DNA from 2 places in the Glutamicibacter ectropisis genome. Region 1 is predicted to be linked to the other one. Evidence: predicted binding sites of a transcription regulator. Region 1 holds the regulator's gene; the other holds the start of a gene.

What was found. The regulator HrcA, encoded in region 1, represses chaperone genes, less so after heat shock. The targets are predictions, from matches to a motif close to TTNGCACTCGNNNNNNNCGAGTGCNAA.
Region 2: groL (chaperonin GroEL) is a predicted target of HrcA. The motif match lies at 9,133-9,159, and genes of this name have one in related genera.

The regions. Positions count from the first base shown of each region.
Region 1 is NZ_CP125942.1:1,782,683-1,791,922, forward strand. Features, by position in the region: gene ybeY (rRNA maturation RNase YbeY) at 1-208, opposite strand, end outside; gene QMQ05_RS08260 (PhoH family protein) at 205-1,233, opposite strand; gene QMQ05_RS08265 (GerMN domain-containing protein) at 1,515-2,456, shown strand; gene QMQ05_RS08270 (16S rRNA (uracil(1498)-N(3))-methyltransferase) at 2,539-3,312, opposite strand; gene dnaJ (molecular chaperone DnaJ) at 3,315-4,439, opposite strand; gene hrcA (heat-inducible transcriptional repressor HrcA) at 4,507-5,520, opposite strand; gene QMQ05_RS08285 (DUF3097 domain-containing protein) at 5,648-6,520, shown strand; gene QMQ05_RS08290 (DUF4870 domain-containing protein) at 6,606-7,013, shown strand; gene hemW (radical SAM family heme chaperone HemW) at 7,029-8,258, opposite strand; gene lepA (translation elongation factor 4) at 8,259-9,240, opposite strand, start outside.
Region 2 is NZ_CP125942.1:583,356-595,035, forward strand. Features, by position in the region: gene QMQ05_RS02750 (DUF808 domain-containing protein) at 1-409, shown strand, start outside; gene QMQ05_RS02755 (HsdM family class I SAM-dependent methyltransferase) at 516-2,165, shown strand; gene QMQ05_RS02760 (hypothetical protein) at 2,168-3,094, shown strand; gene QMQ05_RS02765 (GNAT family N-acetyltransferase) at 3,098-3,715, opposite strand; tRNA gene QMQ05_RS02770 (tRNA-Val) at 4,128-4,201, shown strand; gene QMQ05_RS02775 (Atu2307/SP_0267 family LLM class monooxygenase) at 4,262-5,314, opposite strand; gene QMQ05_RS02780 (threonine/serine ThrE exporter family protein) at 5,516-7,186, shown strand; gene QMQ05_RS02785 (uracil-DNA glycosylase) at 7,183-7,947, opposite strand; gene QMQ05_RS02790 (DUF3263 domain-containing protein) at 8,112-8,402, shown strand; gene QMQ05_RS02795 (LytR C-terminal domain-containing protein) at 8,445-9,062, shown strand; gene groL (chaperonin GroEL) at 9,358-10,995, shown strand; gene QMQ05_RS02805 (DUF4031 domain-containing protein) at 11,086-11,680, opposite strand, start outside.

The DNA.
Region 1 (9,240 bases):
CGTCCATGGGGAAACTCATAACGTCGGTGGGACCTTCAAGGTCCATCCATTCCACGTGCAGAGCACTCATGGCGTCTTCATCGATAAATACGACCGACACCTCGGTTTCCGGGTGCAGGTACATGGCCTTCAACACCGAATCTGCTAGAGCCGAGACGTCTTGCAGATCGACCTCGAATTCGGTTTCGTTATTTACTTCAATGCTCATTTGCTACGCCGTCCCCGGTTGTGTTCTTTGCGTCGGGTATCGTCCCAACGGTCATAGGCAGAAACGATGTCAGCGATCAAACGATGGCGGACAACGTCAGAAGAATCTAGGCGACAAACTGAAATGTCTTCGATGCCTTCAAGTACATCGCTGGCCATCCGAAGTCCCGAGGTGGCATTACCCGGCAAGTCCACCTGGGTGATGTCGCCGGTGACAACCATCTTTGATCCAAAGCCCAGACGGGTCAGGAACATCTTCATTTGTTCGCTGGTGGTGTTTTGGGCTTCGTCGAGAATGACGAAGGCATCGTTGAGGGTGCGACCACGCATATAGGCCAGTGGCGCGACCTCAATTGTTCCTGCTTCTAGCAGCTGCGGAATGGTTTCTGGGTTGACCATGTCGTGTAGCGCATCGTAAAGCGGACGAAGGTATGGGTCGATCTTTTCCGTCAATGAGCCGGGGAGGAATCCCAACTTCTCCCCCGCCTCAACAGCCGGACGGGTCAAGATGATGCGATTGACCTGTTTGTCTTGTAAGGCAGCAACGGCCATGGCCATCGCCAAGAAAGTCTTACCGGTACCTGCCGGACCAATGCCGAAAGTAATCGTCGAATCTTCGATGGCATCGACGTAGCTTTTCTGATTGATCGTTTTGGGTCGAATGGACCGGCCACGACCTGACAGGATTTTTAAACCTAAAACGTCGGTGGGGGCATCTGAATTGCCGGCACTGAGCATCTTGATGATCTGCTCGATCGTTTCGGCGCTCATCCGAGAACCGCGCATGGCCAGCGATCGTGCTTCTTCGGTAACACGCTGTGCTTTGCGGACCTGTGCAGGAATACCTGCCAGCACTAGGGCTTGGCCATTAGGACGGAAGTTCACCTGAGGGTAAGCACCGGAGAGGATGCGCAATAGCTCATCATTCGGGCCCAAGGTAGCAACCATGAGTTCTGCGGTTTCAAAATTTATGGTCAGTGACGCAGAATCTGAGTCTGCTGGAGTCTTGTTCTGTTCAACCTGCATGCAGTGCTTGGTGCCCCTTTGTGAGCTTGATGGCGGTCGTACTTTGTCCTTGTTTCCATTCTATCCAGTGATCGGCTGCATGGCAGGAAATTCAGGCCACAGCGTAAGCAAGAAACCTGAAAGTAGTCCTAAATGAATCTATTCAGAGCAGGTCGCAAACATATAGATTTGGTTACGGATTAGTAAGTAAGGCCAATTTTGGTCAGATTTCGTCGACGCGTGTGGCAAGCTATGACAGCGGCTCGAAAATATTTATGAGCCCAATCCCCTCAAAAAGATTCATGGATCGGTCAGTAGTGCAATCAAGGTTCTTGCAGAAAATTCCACGCCGAGTTGGCATTGTTGGAATAGCTGCTGCTCTCGTCGTCGCCGCAGGTTGCGGTCTGGCGAATCGCGAGAGCTCCTTTGAAATGCCCAAAACCGCCAGCACGGAGTCGCTGAACCTACCCAGCGCCACCGATGCCGGTGAACAAGTGGGTGCTGCCACTAAGCTACCTATCTACTGGTTGGAAAACACCGACACTGGGGTCTTCCTCTACCGCGAGTATCTCGAAGATACACGCCACCGCGAACCCATCGGGGACGCAATCTGGACTTTGCTTTCCAGCGATCCGGCCACACCACACCGGTATACCCATCTCAAACCAGCCGAGGACATTGGCGTTTCAATCAGTGGCACTAACGTGATCACTCTGGATCTTCCTGCCAAGGTATTTAGCGCACACCTAGATGAGGGTCTTTCGGAGCGATCGATCCAGCAATTAGTTTTCACCGCGACGGCAGCCGCTTCTGGTACGGGTCTGCTTGTGGGTACCACTGCCCCAACGGTCAAGATTTTGGTCGACGGTAAACCGAACGCCACGGTTTTTGATGGCTATCGACTTAAAGACGTTTATGAACGTAACGCCAAGTTTATGGCCCCGATCTGGATTATTGACCCGCAGTACGGAACGGTATTGAGCGCGGGCAAGGTTCAGATCAAGGGCCGAACCACGCAGTTTGATATTGGTACCTTCTATTCCTTGCAGAAAAAAGATGCCGATGGAAATCTCACTGTGATCACCGCGCAGAAGCAAGTTATCGCAGGGAAAATTCAAGAAGACGGTGCCTTCAGCATCACCGAGAGTCTCACCCCTGGCTCCTATAAGCTCACCTTCTGGGGTGTCGAGACTGAATCGGACGCCAAGGTGGGCGAAGTAAGCTCAGACTTCACCGTCAAATAGTTACCCTGAAAATGTTGCTGCAATAGATGAGAATCAAGAATTCGCGGGTACCTGATGAGGTACCCGCGAATACTTGTATTAATCAGATTTCGCCGAGTAGGTGACGAATCAACACCAGCGCTGCCGGTCCAGCAGTAGAAGCACGCAATACATGCTGACCCAAGAGCGCAGCGTGGGCACCAGCATCAGTGAATGCTTGTAGCTCGGCATCGGAAATGCCACCCTCAGGCCCGACAATCATCATGACCTTCTGACCAGGTTGAGCTTGCGGTAGCCACGAGGATACGTGTTCTGCCACGGACTCGGTAGCCTGCTCATGCAAAACTAAGACCAGTGCCCCAGCCGTAATCTCATCCGCGATGATCTTGGCCAATTCCTTGGAGCCCGCAAGAGCTAGAACCTCTGGTTCAAAGGCGCGACGGGACTGTTTCTGCGCAGCACGGACTTGAGCCCGCCATTTTGCCAGTGCCTTATCCGCCTTGGCGGCGTTCCAACGCACGATGGAACGATCCGCTTGCCACGGCCGCACGGCGAGCACGCCGAGCTCTACCGAAGACTCAACGGCCTGCAGATCACGGTCGCCCTTAGACAAAGCTTGCACGAGTGTCACCGGATGTTCGCTGACCGATTCTTGGTCCCGTTCAAGGACCCGAGCGTTCAGCATGTCCTTACCGGTGCTCAAAACCTCCACCGTCAGGCGAAGGCCTCGGCCGTCGAGCAGATCCAGATGCTCACCGGCCGTGACGCGTTTTACCGTCACGGCGTGGTGAGCCTCTGAGCCGGAAAGCTCCAAGCTGTCCCCCGGCATGGCGTTCTGTGCCATATCAGGGTCGATAACGAAGCTGTGATTGCTCATGTTTAGCGCTGGTTCAGCTTGTCACGCAGTCGTGAGAACATGCCACCAGAGTGTTCAACGCGTCCAGCGGTCATTTCCTCACCGCGTAACTTGGCCAACTGCTCGAGCAGATCGCGCTGTGCAGCATCAAGCTTGGTTGGGGTCTCCACCTGCAGGTGCACGATGATGTCACCGCGTTTGCCACCGCGAAGGCGTGGTACGCCTAGGCCTGACAAAGTGACGGTGTCGCCATCTTGCGCGCCGGATTCCACGTTGATGGCTTGCTCACCATCGAAGGTTTCAAGCTTGAGTTCACAACCAAGGGCTGCTGCGGTCATCGGCAGGCTCATCTTGGCGTGCAGGTCAGTCTGTGCACGTTCGAAGACCTTGTGACGACGAACGTCCACTTCAACGAAGAGATTGCCGTTAGGGCCACCGCCCGGGCCTGCTTCACCCTGGCCACGAAGCTGGATGCGGGTTCCGGAATCGACACCTGCAGGTACGTTCAGGGACTTGGAGACGTGCTCTCGTACGCGACCCTCACCGTTGCACTCCAAGCATGGTTCGGGAATGGTGGTACCAAAACCACGGCAGGCAGCACAGGTTTCCACGGTCATCATCTGGCCGAGGAATGAACGAACTGGACGCTGCACCTGACCTGCACCATGGCAGATTTCGCAGGTTACCGGGCTGGTGCCCTCACGGGTGCACGAGCCGTTACAGGTCTTACAGGTAACTGCCGTTTCCATCTCGAGTGGGTAAACGGTGCCCTTCACGGCATCTTCCAAATCAATGGTGATGGTGATCAGCGCGTCACGACCAGGCTGGGTACGTGATGCTGGTCCCTGGGCCTGGCCACCACCGAAGAACTGCTCGAAGATGTCTCCGAATCCGCCGAAGCCCTGGCCGCCGCCACTGAATCCTGGGTGACCATTGCCATTTTCATCGCCGGTGGCATCGTAGTTCGAGCGCTTGGTCTGGTCGGAAAGAACCTCGTAAGCGCGGGTCACCAGCTTGAACTGTTCTGCAGCCTCTTCACTCGGATTCACATCCGGGTGAAGCTTACGTGCCAACTTTCGGTAGGCACTCTTGATTTCCTGAGGGGTCGCGTCCTTGGCAACGCCCAGGGTCTCGTAATGCGAGCTCACGTTGTTCGCCGTGTCCTTTCCTAAAATGCAAAAAATTCAAAAAATGCTTGGCTTAGCGCCAGCGTTACTAGTTGGCCAAAATCTTGGATAGGTATCGAGCCACTGCCCGCACCGAGGCCATCGAGGTGGGATAGTTCATTCGCGTCGGCCCGAGCACTCCGAGCTTATTGCGCACGTCGGAACCGTAGGTGGTGGCTACCACCGCAGCCTCCGCGAGCTGACCGTAATGGTTCTCGGTTCCAATCGCCACAGCCACACCGCGCGAGTCAGCCTCCAGCTCAGAAAAGAGTTTGAGTAGCACTACCTGCTCCTCGAGGGCTTCAAGCACAGGAGTAATACTCAGCGGGAAGTCCCCTTCCACCCTCGCCAAATTGGCGGTTCCGGCCATGATGATGCGCTGCGTATTTGCGGCCTGGGCCATTTCCTCCAGGGCCTGCAACACGCTATCGACCAATGGCTCGGATTGCTGTTGCGGGCTCAACCCGACTCGGGTGAGTTTGCCACGTAGATCAGCAAGCTGTACGCCCTCAAAACTATTGAGCAACCATAACTTCAAATCAGCTAACTCAGTGTCTGAGTACAGGCGTGGAACCACCATCATGCGTTGATCAACGGTACCGTTTGAGGCAATCATGACCATCAGCACTTGAGTGCTACCCAAGCTGACGAGTTCAAGATTCTTCAACGACGCGGTGTCGTAGTGCGGTACCTGAATCATCGCCACTTGATTGGTCAACCTAGCCAGCAGTCGGACGGTGCTCTTGAGCATCTCGTCCAAGTCCGTGGAGTTGTCCAAAATCTTGTTAATGGCGTCGCGTTCAGCCCTCGACAGTGGCTTTAGCTCGCCAATCTCGTCAACAAAACGCCGATAACCCTTCTCGGTCGGAACACGTCCCGATGAGGTGTGTGGTGCAGCGATGAGCCCTTCTTCTTCGAGCAGTGCCATATCATTTCTGATCGTGGCCGCGCTGACTCCAAGGTTGTGCCGATCCAATAAGGCTTTGGAGCCCACCGGCTCACGCGACTGCACGTAGTCCTCTACAATGGCGCGCAATACATCCAAACGCCGAAGTTCACTCACAACGCCACCTCCTTGGATTCCCTGTCGAAGTGTTTGGCACTCTAACCTGTCAAGTGCCAAGTCTAGTACGTTCAACGGTTGCTAGCATTGGTTTTCGAGCGTATTCGATCACAGCGAAAGGCCGTACGTGACTAATTACTCCTGGGGACCTCAAGATCTCAGCGCCCCAGCACCGAAAAAACTCCGCCAGGTCCCCATCGAACGTGGCATGGTTTTAGAGGATGCCACCTCGGGATGGGTTGGTGAAGTCATACGTACAGAAAAGTCTGGCGGAATGCGGATTATCGTCCTGGAAGACCGCCACGGCAAGACTCGCTCCTTCCAAGCTGGTTTCGGGTTTTTCCTTGAAGGTGAGCCAGTGGAAATGGTTGACCCGGTGGTTAAAACCGCACAACCCAAAACCATGGTGTCCGCATCAGGCTCCCGCGCCGTTACTGGTTTAAAAGCGCGAGAGGCACGGGCCAGCAGGATCTGGGTGGAAGGCAAACATGATGCCGAACTCGTAGAAAAAGTATGGGGCCATGACCTTCGAGTTGAAGGCATCGTTGTGGAACCACTACACGGTGTTGATGACCTAGCTGGTGCTATTCGTGATTTTGCGCCCTCGGCAGAACGTCGCCTAGGCATATTGGTCGATCACCTCGTGGCAGGCACCAAAGAAGCACGCATCGTCGCCGAAGCGATGAAGGTTCCCGGAGCGGCTCAGAATGTTCTGATTCTTGGCCATCCGTATATTGACGTCTGGCAAGCGATTAAACCCTCAGCTCTTGGCATCAAGGCTTGGCCGGTCATTCCCAAGGGCACTGACTGGAAAACCGGCGTACTACGTGCCTTCGGTTGGCCGCACGAAACGGCCGAAGACATCGGCATCGGATGGCAGCGAATTCTCTCTACCGTCTCCCATTATGGGCAGCTGGAACCACAACTGTTGGGAAGAATAGAAGAATTGATCGATTTTCTGACAACCGAAGATTACGGTTTCCTAACAATTGACCAATAGTTGGACTTTAGCGCGGTAATCTCACCGTTGCATGAACCAACCACGGCTATGATGGAGATAGATTTCAGCCACAGCAAGACAAGGAATGATAGTGACTACACGCCAGACGCAGTCGTCGGAGAATTCGCGCTTCGAAGGATCGCGAACCGCTGCGTTGCCACTGACTCCATCTGAGGATCGGCAATGGTCGACCATGGCTCACTTTGGTGCCATTCTTGGTTGCATTCCGGCAGCTATTATTTTTGCTGTTTATCGCGATCGTGGAGCGTTCACTGCTCAGGAGTCCAAGGAAGCGTTTAACTTCACCTTCCCACTGACCATCCTGGCGATCGCATTAAACGTCTGCACGATCCTGCCCAACATCGGTTGGCTTTTCTCAGTGCTCGCAGTGGCCTTGTGGGTCTTCATGACGGTATCGGGCGCCCTTGCTGCCATTCAGGCCAACAAGGGCCGCCCTTACCGTTATAAGTTCAATCTTCGCCTGATGAAGTAGTAGTACGCTTCAGGTCTAAAAATCGAGTAATTCTCGTACAACGAGGTCGGCTAATAGCCGGCCTCGTTGCGTTAACACCAACGTGCCTGCGAAAGCTGCCTTGGCGTCAATGAGTTCATCTGCGATCAGCCCAGCAACCTTGGTGCGCCCGGTGGCATCGAGCTCACTAATTTCCATGCCGGAACTCAAACGCGTCAAAAGCATCGTCCGCTCTAGCTGAACAGCTTGAGCGTCTGGGTACTCTCGACCATGGCCAGGAGAAATCCCGGCATCAATACGCTGCTGATAGGCCGCCGGATGCTTCACATTCCACCAACGAAGACCTCCAACGTGCGAGTGGGCACCAGGGCCAGCACCCCACCAGTCGCCACCCTTCCAATAAGCAATATTGTGTTGGCAGGCATTGGCAGGAGTCTTGGCCCAGTTGCTGACCTCATACCAAGAGAACCCAGCTGCAGCGAATAGCTCGTCAGCCATCTGGTACTTCTCAGCATGATCGTCATCATCGATATTCGGTACCTCGTCACGTCGAATCTGCGCGGCAAGCTTGGTCCCATCTTCGATGATCAGCGCATAGGCAGAAATATGGTCGGGCTCGTAGCTCAGTGCGGCTTCAATGCTGGTGCGCCAATCTTCTAAGGACTCCCCCGGAGTCCCGTAGATCAAGTCAACGCTCACGTCGAGGCCGGCTTCACGAGCCCAGGACACTACCTGTGGAACTCGCTTCGGATCGTGGGTACGTTCGAGGACCTTCAGTACGTGAGGCACCGCTGATTGCATGCCGAATGAGACCCGCGTGAATCCGCCGTCAGCAAGTTCTTGCAGGCTCTGTCGAGTCACCGAATCCGGGTTGGCCTCGGTCGTAATTTCCGCACCAGGTTTCAGCCCGAAGTCCTTGCGAATCTGATCAAGTACCAAGACCAAATCGCTGGCAGGCAACAGAGTTGGTGTGCCTCCCCCGAAGAATACGGTTTCGATTTCGCGAGGTGGTTGGCCCGAACGGTCCATTACTTCGCGCGCAAAACTGATTTCCTTGCTGACCGTGGCAGCGTAGGTGGCTTGGCTTGATCCTGACCCGAGTTCGGTCGCGGTATACGTGTTGAAATCGCAGTAGCCGCAACGCACTGTGCAGAACGGGATATGTACATAAAAGGACATGGTCCGCCCCTCAGCATCATGCGCACATGAGGCTGGGAGCAGACCATCGGCTGGAGCCGGATCGCCGTCAGGGAGAACTGAAGGCATTTACTTCTTTTTCGGTTCGTCGGTGGACAGCGCAGCGATGAAGGCTTCCTGTGGAACCTCCACGCGGCCAACCATCTTCATGCGCTTCTTGCCTTCCTTCTGCTTCTCGAGCAGTTTGCGCTTACGGCTGATGTCGCCGCCGTAGCACTTAGCAAGAACGTCCTTACGGATCGCGCGAATATTCTCTCGAGCAATGATTCGCGAACCAATGGCCGCCTGAATCGGAACCTCGAACTGCTGGCGAGGAATCAGCTCACGCAGCTTGGATGTCATCATTGTTCCGTACGAGTAGGCTTTGTCACGGTGGGTAATGGCGCTGAACGCGTCCACCTGATCACCCTGCAACAAGATGTCGACCTTCACCAGATCGGCGACCTGCTCACCGTCAGCCTTCCAGTCCAGTGAGGCGTAGCCACGAGTCTTGGACTTGAGCTGGTCGAAGAAGTCGAAGACGATCTCGGCCAGTGGCAAGTGGTAACGCATTTCAACGCGGTCCTCGGAGAGGTAATCCATTCCGCGCATGGTGCCACGACGACTCTGGCACAGTTCCATCACGGCACCGATGAATTCGCTCGGGGCAAGGATGGTCGCGGCGACCATCGGTTCGTGAACCTCGAGGATCTTCCCGTCTGGGAACTCCGATGGGTTGGTCACGGTGATCGTCTGCTTGTCTTCACCGACAACCTCGTACACCACGTTCGGTGCCGTGGAAATCAAGTCCAGATTGAATTCGCTTTCCAGGCGCTGGCGCGTGATTTCCAGGTGGAGCAATCCAAGGAAGCCGACACGGAAGCCGAAGCCCAACGCGACTGAAGTTTCTGGTTCGTAGGTTAGTGCAGCATCGTTAAGCTGCAACTTATCCAGCGCGTCGCGCAGTACCGGGTAATCGGTACCGTCCATGGGATAAAGACCCGAGAACACCATCGGCTTAGCCTCTTCGTAGCCACCGAGTGATTCACTGGCAGGCTTCAAGGAGTTCGTG
Region 2 (11,680 bases), 1.2 Mb from region 1:
GGTGGTCTACGGCGCGGTGGCGCTGATCGTGAAAATGGACGATATTGGCCTGCACATGGCCACCAAACCGCGCAAGCTCTCGCAGAAAGTTGGGCGAGGCCTGGTCAAAGCCATGCCGATCGTGATGTCGGTACTCAGCAAGGTTGGCGTTGTGGCCATGCTGTGGGTCGGTGGACACCTACTGCTGGTGGGCATGGATGAGCTGGGCTGGCACGCGCCGTACGGTTTTGTGCACCACGTCGAAGAGCTGGTAGCACACGCCACCGGTTCAGCCGGCGCAGTCCTGGGCTGGTGCGTGAATACCGCTTTTTCCTGTGTCGCAGGATTTATCATGGGCGCGATCATTACGGTGATTGTGGTGGGGATCCAGAAGCTCCGTCACAAGGGCAAAGCTAAACCCACCCACTAGGGACCTAAAGTTCTAGCGGCGAGCCGAGTACAATGGATAAGTTGCCGCCCAGGCTCGGTCATTTGCGTCCAGCCAAACTGTCTGGCCGCCATGGAAAGATCGATGCGTGTTGAGTAAAGAACAAAAAGAGCAGGCCAGTGCCCGCCATGCGCGGGGCGCCTATTTCACCCCGGAACCGGTAGCAACCTTCATGGCGCAATGGGCCCTAGAAGGCCAGCCGGCTAGGGTTCTGGAGCCCTCCTGTGGTGATGCTCAATTTCTTGAAGCAGTGCATCGTGAACTGGGGGAGCGCCAAGGGCAGGTGCATTTACATGGTTATGAATTACACGCACCTACGGTAGCTCAGGCCCATGACCGCTTGAGCAGCCAGGGAATCAACGCGCAGATAAACCAGGCCAACTTTTTTGATATCGCCGGCAACGCCGACATGGATGTGGTGATCGGTAACCCTCCCTATGTGCGTTATCAACTTCATCGCGGGGCTGACCGTCAACGTTCGCGCCTGGCAGCAAAAAATGCCGGGGTGGAACTGAACGAACTAGCCAGCATTTGGGCCGCCTTCGTGGTTCATGCCACCAGCTTCCTAGCCAACGGTGGCCGGATGGCTTTGGTGCTGCCTGCCGAGCTGATGTTCGTTAACTACGCCGGGGTAGTACGAGCCATGCTGCTCGAACGCTTTGCCACAGTTCACCTGGCAGTCTTTGAAGAGCGCCTGTTTGCCGATGCTCAAGAAGAAGTCGTGTTATTGCTGGCCGAGGGCTATGGCCAGGGCCCGAGCGACCATTTCAGATTGCATCAGTTCCGCAATGCCCACGACCTTGCACAGCTGGGATCGGGCACCCGCCACGTCCCACAACGCGCTGCGGACCGTTGGACCGGCTCGCTGGTCGGGCTGGAAGCCCAAGGGATCCTGGCTTCAGCCACTGCGCAGGGCCAGTTCGCGACGCTCAATTCTTGGGGCGAAACCTCACTGGGTGCGGTCACCGGAAATAACAAGTGGTTCACGCTCAACGCCGACAAGGTTCAGGAGCTGGGGCTGGAGGAAACGGAAGTCATTCGTATTTCACCTCCGGGCTCTCGACACCTGCGGGGGCTGGAACTTGATTCGCATGGGTGGGAGCACCTGCGCGATCAGGGCGCAGCAACCTACCTGTTCAGGCCCGCCGGTGCACCAAGCCCGGCAGGAGAGCATCTGGTGGCCAGCGGCGAATTGGCCAATGTTGACCAAGCCTATAAGTGTCGGGTGCGCTCGCCGTGGTGGCGAGTCCCGATATTGTCGGTGCCGGATCTGTTCATGACCTATATGAATGCCGATACCCCACGGCTGACCTCTAACGAGGCGGGGGTACACCATATCAACTCCATCCACGGTGTGTACTTGGGTGCAGATGTGCGCGAATTGGGCAGGGAACTGCTGCCGTTGGCGTCGTTGAATACTTTGACCATGTTGGGTGCCGAGATGGTCGGGCGTTCCTATGGTGGGGGAATTTTGAAGGTTGAACCCCGCGAAGCCGATGCGCTTCCGGTACCGTCCATTGCGATGGTGCAGCACTATGCAACACCATTGCGCGCCATCAAGTCTGAGGTACGCGCACTATTGGTTGCCGGGGCAAAACAAGAGGCGACCGAAATGGTCGACGAGATCGTCCTAGAGCAAATGCTCTCATTGGATAAGGCAGCGGTAGCGACCATCCGGGCGGCACGGACGAACATGCTGGAACGACGAGCGGCGAGAAGTAAAGCGGTGAAGGGATAAACGTGGCTAATCCTGTGGTTGAGAAGACCCTGGCATTTGCGGAATTTGATACCACTTTGATGTCGGCGGCCAAAGACTCACCGTGGCTGAATAACGGTGCGGTCACCGAGGAATTCAACCCGTCCTATCAGGTCTTGGAGCAGCTGCTGAGCATCCCGGTGCGCAACAAGGCGGTTACCCGCTCCGGACGTTTTGCCCAGGGCGTTGACGCTTGGTTAGCCCACGAATTGCGTCGTGCCGGTTTTGATGCGGATCTGGTCTGGCCACGACCGGAGGCCCCAAGGGTGCTTTCCAGCGATATCTTGGACCTCTTACGTAGACTGCCAGAACGCCTCGCCGACGAGGTTCATGAATCAATCATGTCCGGCAAAGCCGGGAGCACCGATGCCAGGATCCTGGGTCGGGCCTATATGAAACAGACCGATGTGGTGATGACCCACTGGTCAACCGGTCCAGAATTATTGCTGAGCACCAAAGCCATGACCTCATCCTTCGGCAAGAACCTGGCCAACCGTTATGAGGAAGCCTACGGTGACGCAGCGAATCTTCGGGCACGTTATCCGCTGGCAGCAGTCGGGTTCTTCTTCGTGCAGCGGGCCACCATCCTTGAAACTGAGCCGGCCGCCTTCCGCCGTACCGTAGACATGATCCGCAAGCTGCGGGACTTTGGCGATGGCTTTGGGTATACCGCGACCGGGCTGTTGCTGGTTGACTGGGATGATGACTCGGATGATCCGCAAGTGCGTTGTGTGCACCCGCCGGTACCCGAAGATATTGCCACCGCACAGTTCCTGAATGCAATGGTTGATGCCGTTCTCAAAGTCACGCCGATCGACCTACATGAAGCAGCTCGCGCTCGCCGAGCCGGTGAAGTGGCCCCGCTGCCCGGCCACGAATGGGTGGACGAGCAACAGGACTCTCTCTTCTAGGGATTAGATCACCGGGATCGCCGGCGACTGATCACCGAAAGGCAAAGTAACAGCCAGTGATGGTTGCAAAGTTGGAGCCAGCTCGTACGCAGGTGTAGGAGCTGCGGTGACCGGGGTGATGATTTCCCCACAGTGTTGGGCGGCCTGTGGCAAGTTCGCCACCCAATCTTTTGCAGCCTGAGTGGCACGGTAAATGAACTTCAGCTGCCCATCACGTTCAAAGCTACGCTCGCGTTCCCACAAGTCGGAGCGTTCGTAGAAGGCCCACGAGGCGGGGTTTTGTGCGTCAATGACAATGATCGGTGTTTTGCCCGAGCGCACCGCATGCTCCAGGCGCAGGGAGGTCACATGTTGGCGGATTCCTAACCGGCGATATTCAGGACGTACCGCCATGGAACCGAGCTCCACTGCGTTCATGGAATCGGTGGGTGCCACGATCGAGTCGTGAACCAAACCAGCAGCCACCAGCGTGCCACGATCACGGACCGTGACCAACAGGCTCAGACGATCCAATTTCTGGTGCCAACGCTGGTCGATGACTGGGTAGAGCTGTGCCAATTCTTCGCGCTGCTCTGGTAGAACGCAGAGGGATGACAAAGAAAAGTTGAGATTTTCAAACACTGGGTACGGTCCTAGAGAAAAAGAACGAACGAAAAATGAGGCTTTGCACCACAGGTCATCACCTGCGGTGCGGTTTCGTTGGCCTTGAGGGGACCGATGCCGGTGGCTTCCGGCAACTTCCTTGTAGGGTCCAGTTTGAGCTCGATGAGCTAGAAAAATTATGGAGTCTGAAGTCCCGTTTTGACAAGTGGAAACAGGTACTTTTGAGTGAATCAAAGATAAACTATTTGGCGCGGTTTTTCAGGGCTAATCATGTGGCAAATACTGTTGCTGAGAGGTTGCCGTGAATGTTGGTTTAAGCGCGTCGCTCAGTCGATGTTTTGCCACGAGGAGCGGCTGACCGATTTGGTGCAAGAGATATCACCGGCTAAGATCGTTTAGGTGCTTGACCCTGTGGTCAAAGCCGAAGTTTGGATCTTTAGCTCAGTTGGTTAGAGCGTTCGCCTCACACGCGAAAGGTCGCTGGTTCGAGTCCAGTAAGATCCACAAAAAATGCCACCATCGCTGGTGGCATTTTTGCGTTAATATTCTGCTGTCGTGCGGAGGCTACTTTTGGGCCGTCAGCAACTGATGGACCCGAGGTTTCACTTCTTCTCCAAGCAGCTTGATGGAGTGCATCATGGCCTCATGAGGCAAGGTTCCAGCGGAGTACTTGATGTCGGCTCGTGAGAGTCCCAACTTCTGGGTGACCGAGGCGAGCTTAGCGGCCACGGTCTGTGGGCTTCCGGCCATCATCGCTCCCTCCGGTCCCATCGCTGCCTGCAAACGCATTTTGCTTGCTGATGGCCAACCACGTTCGGCGCCCAGGCGGTTCATGGTTCGTTGGTAGTGGGGCCAGAGAGTTTCTAGCGCTTCTTCATCGCTGTCCGCGACCAAGCCGTGGAAGTGGGCGGCCACTGGCTGCTGTTCGTGGCCGAATTCCTTGAGTGCGCGGTGGTACAAAGACACCAGTCCTTCAAAGCCTGAAGGCTGGCCGCCGATGATCGCCAGGAAGAGGGGCAGACCGTGACGGGCTGCGCGAACGACAGATTGCGGACTGCCACCCACACCTACCCACGTGGTCAGCGGCTGATCTTCTAATAGTGGGTAGACCTGTTGGTTGCGTAAGGCGGCGCGGTGATTGCTGTGCCAGATCACCGGTTCACCGTGACGTAGTTTCGCCAGCAGGTCCAGTTTCTGTTCAAAGAGTTCTTCGTAGTCATCAAGTTCGAATCCGAACAGTGGGAATGATTCAACAAAGGATCCGCGCCCGGCAACGATTTCGGCGCGGCCTCGTGAGATGGCATCTAAGGTCGCGAAGCGCTGATACAGCCGAACCGGGTCATCACTAGAGAGAACGGTGACTGCGGTACCGAGTTTGATCCGTTGCGTGGTGCTTGCCAGTGCAGCCAAGATCATTTCTGGTGCGGAGACGGCATAATCGTCGCGGTGATGTTCGCCGACACCAAAGAAATCCAGATTGGCTGCTTCGGCAGCCTGGCCCTCAGCAATCACATTACGAATCACCTGCGCATGGGAAAGTAGGTTGCCTTCGGCGTCCTGGCTGATGTCGCCAAAAGTCTCGGCGCCGATCTGGGGTAGAAGAGGAATATTACTCATTGAAGATCTCCAATTTGTATGCAAAAGCATCTAAGTTCTCTTCCTTGGAACCACCAACCGCCCGCCAATATTCCGTAGGGCCTCAAATGCCCAAAATGTGTTCGGCGCTACCACGTGATTTACGCCCGTTCACACCATCTTCTAACCCATGGGTTGTATCGTAAATTGCATGGGAAAACATTGGTTGAGGGGGCAAGATTAGTGGCGCATCGATCTGAGGAAGAACACGGTGCAATGTCACCGCAGATCGGCGAAGACCCGGCGCCATCCGCAGGCGTACTGCCGCGCATTTCTACTAGTGAAATCAACATGGGCTTCCACCCGGAAGACCCCGTTGAAGAGCCACCGATGGCATCTGAGCTGCCGCTGAACACCGCGGTCAGTGCCAACGTCGCGGCGGCCGACGCCTCCGATATTGAGTGGCGTACCGGCCAGGTTCACACCACCGACGACGGTATCACCCTGATGCCAACCCGTGCCAACCCAGTGGCACGTTCACTGCTGGCAAAAATGTGGATCTCGGACACCCCTCCGACGCAGGCCTTGAACATCGTTGAGCGACTGCAAGGTACCCCGTACGCCAATCCCAAGGTCAACGATCAACAGGACGCGTCATCGCGACGCACCATGGAATTCGCCTTGGACTTAGGCGAGACCTTGATCCGTTATGGCGCCGGTGCGTTGGAAGTAGAAACCAGCATTATCGCGGTAACCGCTGCCCTGGGTCTAAGTCACCTCGATGTGGACATCACCAACCAGTCGCTGCATTTGAACTACAGCCCACCTGATGCCGAAAGCTACTCGGTATTGCGCGTGGTGCGTTCCTATACCTCCAACTACGCGGGGCTTGTACTCGTACACGAACTGGTGTCGGACATCATCGCCGGTGGAGTCTCACGTACGGCCTCGGCGAAGCGCTTGAAGGAAATTACGCGCCGTCCAAAACCCTTCCCGCGCTGGGTGGTCGCGAGTGGACGAGCCCTGTTCGCAGCAGCCTTTGTTCTCTTTATTGGCGGTTCTTGGGCCGGAGCACTGGTGGCCATGTTCTCATCGAGCCTGGTGACGCAGATTGGTCGCTATGGTTCGCGGTGGCGGGTGCCAGAATTCTTCACCATTGCCGCCTCAACGCTGGTGATTACCGGGATTGCGCTGCTGGGGCATCAATTTCATGCTCCATTGGATCCGGCGCTCGTGGTTTCTGGCGGTATCTTGCTCCTGCTACCTTCAGGCCGATTCGTTTCAGCCTTGCAAGATGCGATCAACGGGTTCCCGGTGACTGCGGTGGGACGATTGTTTTCCGCGAGCCTGATCTATGGTGCGATCCTGAGTGGAATTGCCGCCGCGTTGGTCATCTCTGATGTGCTCGGTGGTGAGGAAGTTGATGTGCATCAGATCGTGACCACGCAGTATCCAGCATGGTTGTTGGTAGTTTTGGTTGCTGTTGCCATCATCGCCGGTGCGGTAAGCGAGCAGAGTTCGGTTCGCCTGTTGCTGCCCACCGCCGGAATTGCCGTGGGTGGATACCTGATCATGTTGCTGGCGCAAAACTTGGGTCTCGGAGAACGAGCCTTGCCCGCGCTCGTTGCCACCATCATCGGCTTTGCCGCTCGTTTTGCCGCGGACAAACTGCATTCACCGCAGTTGGTTTTGGCAGCACCAGCAGTGATGTTCCTGCTTCCAGGTCTGATGATCTTCCGCGCCATGTACGGCATCGTTATCAACGTTGATGATATGTCCACCGGTCTTGTTGAGATGTTTAACGCGATGGCAATTATGCTTTCCATCGCCGGCGGTGTTGTCTTCGGCGAAACGTTGTGCCGCCCGCTGACCTCCAACGCACGTCGAGAACGGCGTCGGATTCGTCGCCGCTAGGCCAACGGTAATGACCAATCAATCGGCTCCTGTCCACTGACGGATAGCAGCCGATTGCTTTCGGAAAAGGGTTTTGAACCGAAGAATCCACGCGAGGCTGACAGCGGTGATGGGTGGGCGCTGCACAATTGCGGCAGATTATTGAGCGCGGGGGAGAACTTCTGGGCGTGCTTTCCCCACAGAATGGCAACGGGAGGAACTTCGCGTAGGTTTATTGCCTCCAGGACAGCTACAAGTATCGCTTCCCATCCAAGCTTTTGATGAGAGCCGGCTTTTCCTGCAGTTACGGAGAGAGCCTGGTTCAGCAAGAGCACCCCACGTTCTTGCCAAGGGCTCAGGTCAGGATGTGCCGCCGGTACAACGCCCAGATCGGTTTCGAGTTCTTTGTAGATGTTCCTCAGTGAGCGTGGCAGCGGTCGGACCTGAGGATTGGCCGCGAAAGCCAACCCATTGGGATGTCCAGGTGTCGGATAAGGGTCTTGACCGATGATCAGGACCTTGACCTTAGCTAAAGGCAAGGTAAGTGCGCGGAACATCACCTTAGGCTCGGGAAGTAGAACTTCACCCAGGGAAGAGCGCTCGGCAAGTTTGAGGGCAAGCTGACGAAGATTCTGATCTTGCTTTACCAGTGCCGGAACCCAATCCTGTGCGATAAAACCGTGGTCGGCCATGGATTGCGCACCGTGGAAAAATGGAAAGTCCGTTGGCTCATATATGGGGGCAACAGGTGGTGGCGGGGCATCAAACAAGGCGTCTTGCATTTCATCCATAGAAGCAATTGTGCCGTTTTTTGGCGTGCCTGTGCCCGACCACACGACGATAGCTAAACGTATTGGTTAGAATATCGATGGTATGTCTACCAACGGTGGAGTACCTGCATGACCCAAATGCGCAAGAACTGAGCCTAGGACTGAGGTGAGAACGGATGGCTGAGAACGAGTTATTGGTTGATTTTGTGATGAACCCAGATTCGGAACTTGACGAACGTTCACAACAGATCCTGAGCTTAGAAAAATTGTGGTGGAAGTATGCCGGAGCCAAGGAACAAGCGATCAGCAAGCAGTTCTCTATGTCGCCAACCAACTATTATCAGTTGCTGAACCAACTGATTGAGACGGATGCGGCCATGGCCTACGACCCGATGCTGGTTAAGCGACTGCGCAGAACACGTTCAACAAAACGTCGTGTGGGCGGTAAGGTCGGCTCGGGACGATAACCCAGCCTGCCGTGACCAGTCAGACCTCGAGCAAGGACAAGAATGACCAACTACCCGCGTGACGAATTTGATCGCGTACCGGAGTTCAACACCCGTGTGGGTTCACACCACGCGCACGGATGGGCGCAGTCCGCGGCCTCAAAGTCGACCGGCGGCAAACTGCTGTGGGTAGTGCTGACCGCCGTGATCGTGCTGGTCATCGGTGCAGCGTCCTTCATCTTTGGTCCCCAGCTTAAAGAAAGCCTTGCAGGATCGAGCACTAATGAGAGTACTCAGTCCCAAGAAGCATCGCCGAGTGAATCGGTCGAAAGCTCGCTGGAAGCATCACCGAGTGAGTCAGCATCCCCGTCAAGCACGATTGATGACGCCGAGGTTCTCTTTGGTCAAAAGATCGGTGTTTACAACGGTGCCAGTGTTGCCGGAGTCGCTAGTGCTGGTGAAGAAGCGATGACCGAAGCTGGATTCACCAACATTGTTGCCGATAACTGGACTAAGCCAGCGGGCGTTTCCGCCGTGTACTACACCTCGGAGGCCTACCGCGTTACTGCCGAAAAAGCAGCTGAGGTCCTTAATATCGAAGAAGTTCTGCAGACCAGTAACATCCCTAACCGAGTCACCGTGGTGTTGGGCACCGATGACCCGCTGGGCCTGAACGAATAATTCGTTCATAATTCGCTTCGCTCTGAGCCGATCGGCTTGCACTCGCCATGCGAGAGTGCCAATATTTGTATTAGCACTCTTACGCAGCGACTGCTAACGCCGGTCGGCCTTTGCGTTCCCTAGGGAACAAAATGGTCCCGGATAGCTCGCTGGCGGATGGAGCGTGGAAAATACCTCAGATAGCGAGAGCTGAAACGGTTGCTGGCCCGATGCCGCTCCGGAGCACTCGTCCGTCGCGGGCGCTGTCTGTCGGTTGCATTTTCGCAAAATCGTCCCGAAAGGACCGTAAGCCACTATGGCCAAGATGATTGCATTTGACGAGGAAGCACGCCGCGGACTCGAGCGCGGACTAAACACCCTCGCTGACGCGGTAAAGGTGACCCTAGGCCCACGCGGCCGCAACGTCGTTCTGGAGAAGAAGTGGGGCGCTCCTACTATCACCAACGACGGTGTGTCCATCGCTAAGGAAATCGATCTCGAAGATCCTTACGAGAAGATCGGCGCAGAGCTGGTCAAGGAAGTTGCTAAGAAGACTGACGACGTTGCCGGTGACGGTACCACCACCGCAACCGTGCTCGCACAGGCACTGGTCAAGGAAGGTCTGCGCAACGTTGCTGCAGGCGCCGACCCAATCGCACTGCGCCGCGGTATCGACAAGGCTGTAGAAGCCGTCACCGCAGAACTGTTCGACGCTGCTAAGAAGATCGAATCCAAGGAGCAGATTGCTGCTACCGCTTCGATCTCCGCAGGCGACAAGGAAATCGGTGGCCTGATCGCTGAAGCTCTCGACAAGGTCGGCGAGCAGGGCGTTATCACCGTTGAAGAGTCCAACACCTTCGGCCTTGAGCTGGAGCTGGCTGAGGGCATGCGCTTCGACAAGGGCTACATCTCCGCTTACTTCGTCACCGACACCGAGCGCCAGGAAACCGTTCTGGAGGATCCATACATCCTCATCGTGAACTCCAAGATCTCCTCGGTCAAGGACATGGTGACCCTGCTGGAGAAGGTCATGCAGTCGAACAAGTCGCTGCTGATCATCGCCGAAGACGTTGAGGGCGAAGCCCTGGCTACCCTGATCCTGAACAAGATCCGTGGCCTGTTCAAGTCCGTTGCCGTCAAGGCTCCAGGCTTCGGTGACCGTCGCAAGGCTATGCTGACCGACATCGCTATCCTGACCGGTGGCCAGGTTGTTTCCGAGGAAATCGGCCTGTCCCTGGACAACGTAGGCCTCGAAGTTCTGGGTACCGCCCGCAAGGTCGTTATCACCAAGGACGAGACCACCATCGTTGAAGGTGGCGGCGAAGCCGACGCTATCGAAGGTCGCAAGGCTCAGATCGCAGCCGAGATCAAGAACACCGATTCGGACTACGACCGCGAGAAGCTGCAGGAGCGCCACGCAAAGCTCTCCGGTGGTGTCGCTGTGCTCAAGGCCGGCGCTGCTACCGAGGTGGAGCTCAAGGAGCGCAAGCACCGCATCGAAGACGCCGTGCGTAACGCTAAGGCTGCCGTTGAAGAAGGCATCGTCGCCGGTGGTGGCGTTGCACTGATCCAGGCTGGCGCTGCAGCATTTGCCAAGCTTGAGCTGGATGGCGACGAGGCAACCGGTGCGAACATCGTTCGTGTTGGTATCGAAGCACCACTGAAGCAGATCGCACTGAACGCTGGCTTGGAACCAGGCGTTGTTGCCGACAAGGTCAAGGGTCTGGCCGCTGGCCACGGCCTGAACGCTGCCACCGGTGAATACGTTGACCTGCTGGAAGCTGGGGTGAATGACCCAGTGAAGGTGACCCGTTCGGCACTGCAGAACGCTGCGTCGATCGCTGGCCTGTTCTTGACCACCGAAGCTGTTGTTGCAGATAAGCCGGCTCCTGCTGGCGCTGCACCAGCCGGTGGCGATGACATGGGTGGCATGGGCGGAATGGGCGGCTTCTAAGCCCCACCGCTGATCTAGCACAGCACCTAGGCTGATGGCCTGGTACCTTCGGGTACCAGGCCATCAGTAGTTAACGCCGATCTTCGAGAACTAGGGCATCCAGGTACGCAAGTGTTCTAGTTCTCTACTCAGATTGTTCCGGGCAGCTGACTCCCAACGATCTCGCCCCGCCGGCGTGGTGTAAATCGTGTCCTTGGCAAGTAAAGCCGAAAGAATCTTGCTCCGCCCCTGCGCCAAAACAGGCCGCGGAAGATGCGCATACTCCTGATAGATCGCCTCAGCATAACGTTGATAGGCCGGCTCTGGGCGAGCCAAGACTTCCAAATCTGCGTCGCACAAGATCTGCCCTAGATGATCCGTTGCGCTCGGGCTGTGCCCGGCCGTCAACAACACCAGGTCACTGACCGTCCCCACCGCTTTGGCAGAAAGGACCGTGTCTAGCCGTTCCCTGGCCAGTACGGCGGACTTGAACTCATCTTCGCTGGTGCCTTCGTAAACTGCATCATGGAACCATGCCGCCAGCTGTAGCAACATACGCTCTTCAGCACTGAGTTTTTCGCCGAGGAGATCTATCGCTTCAAGAACTGAGAGTAGATGCACCCGATCATGGTAGAAACGGTGCTTCTGAGACCAGAGCTTGAGCAGCTCCTTGCCCAACTGTGGCTCGGTGGGTAAGGTGCGCGCC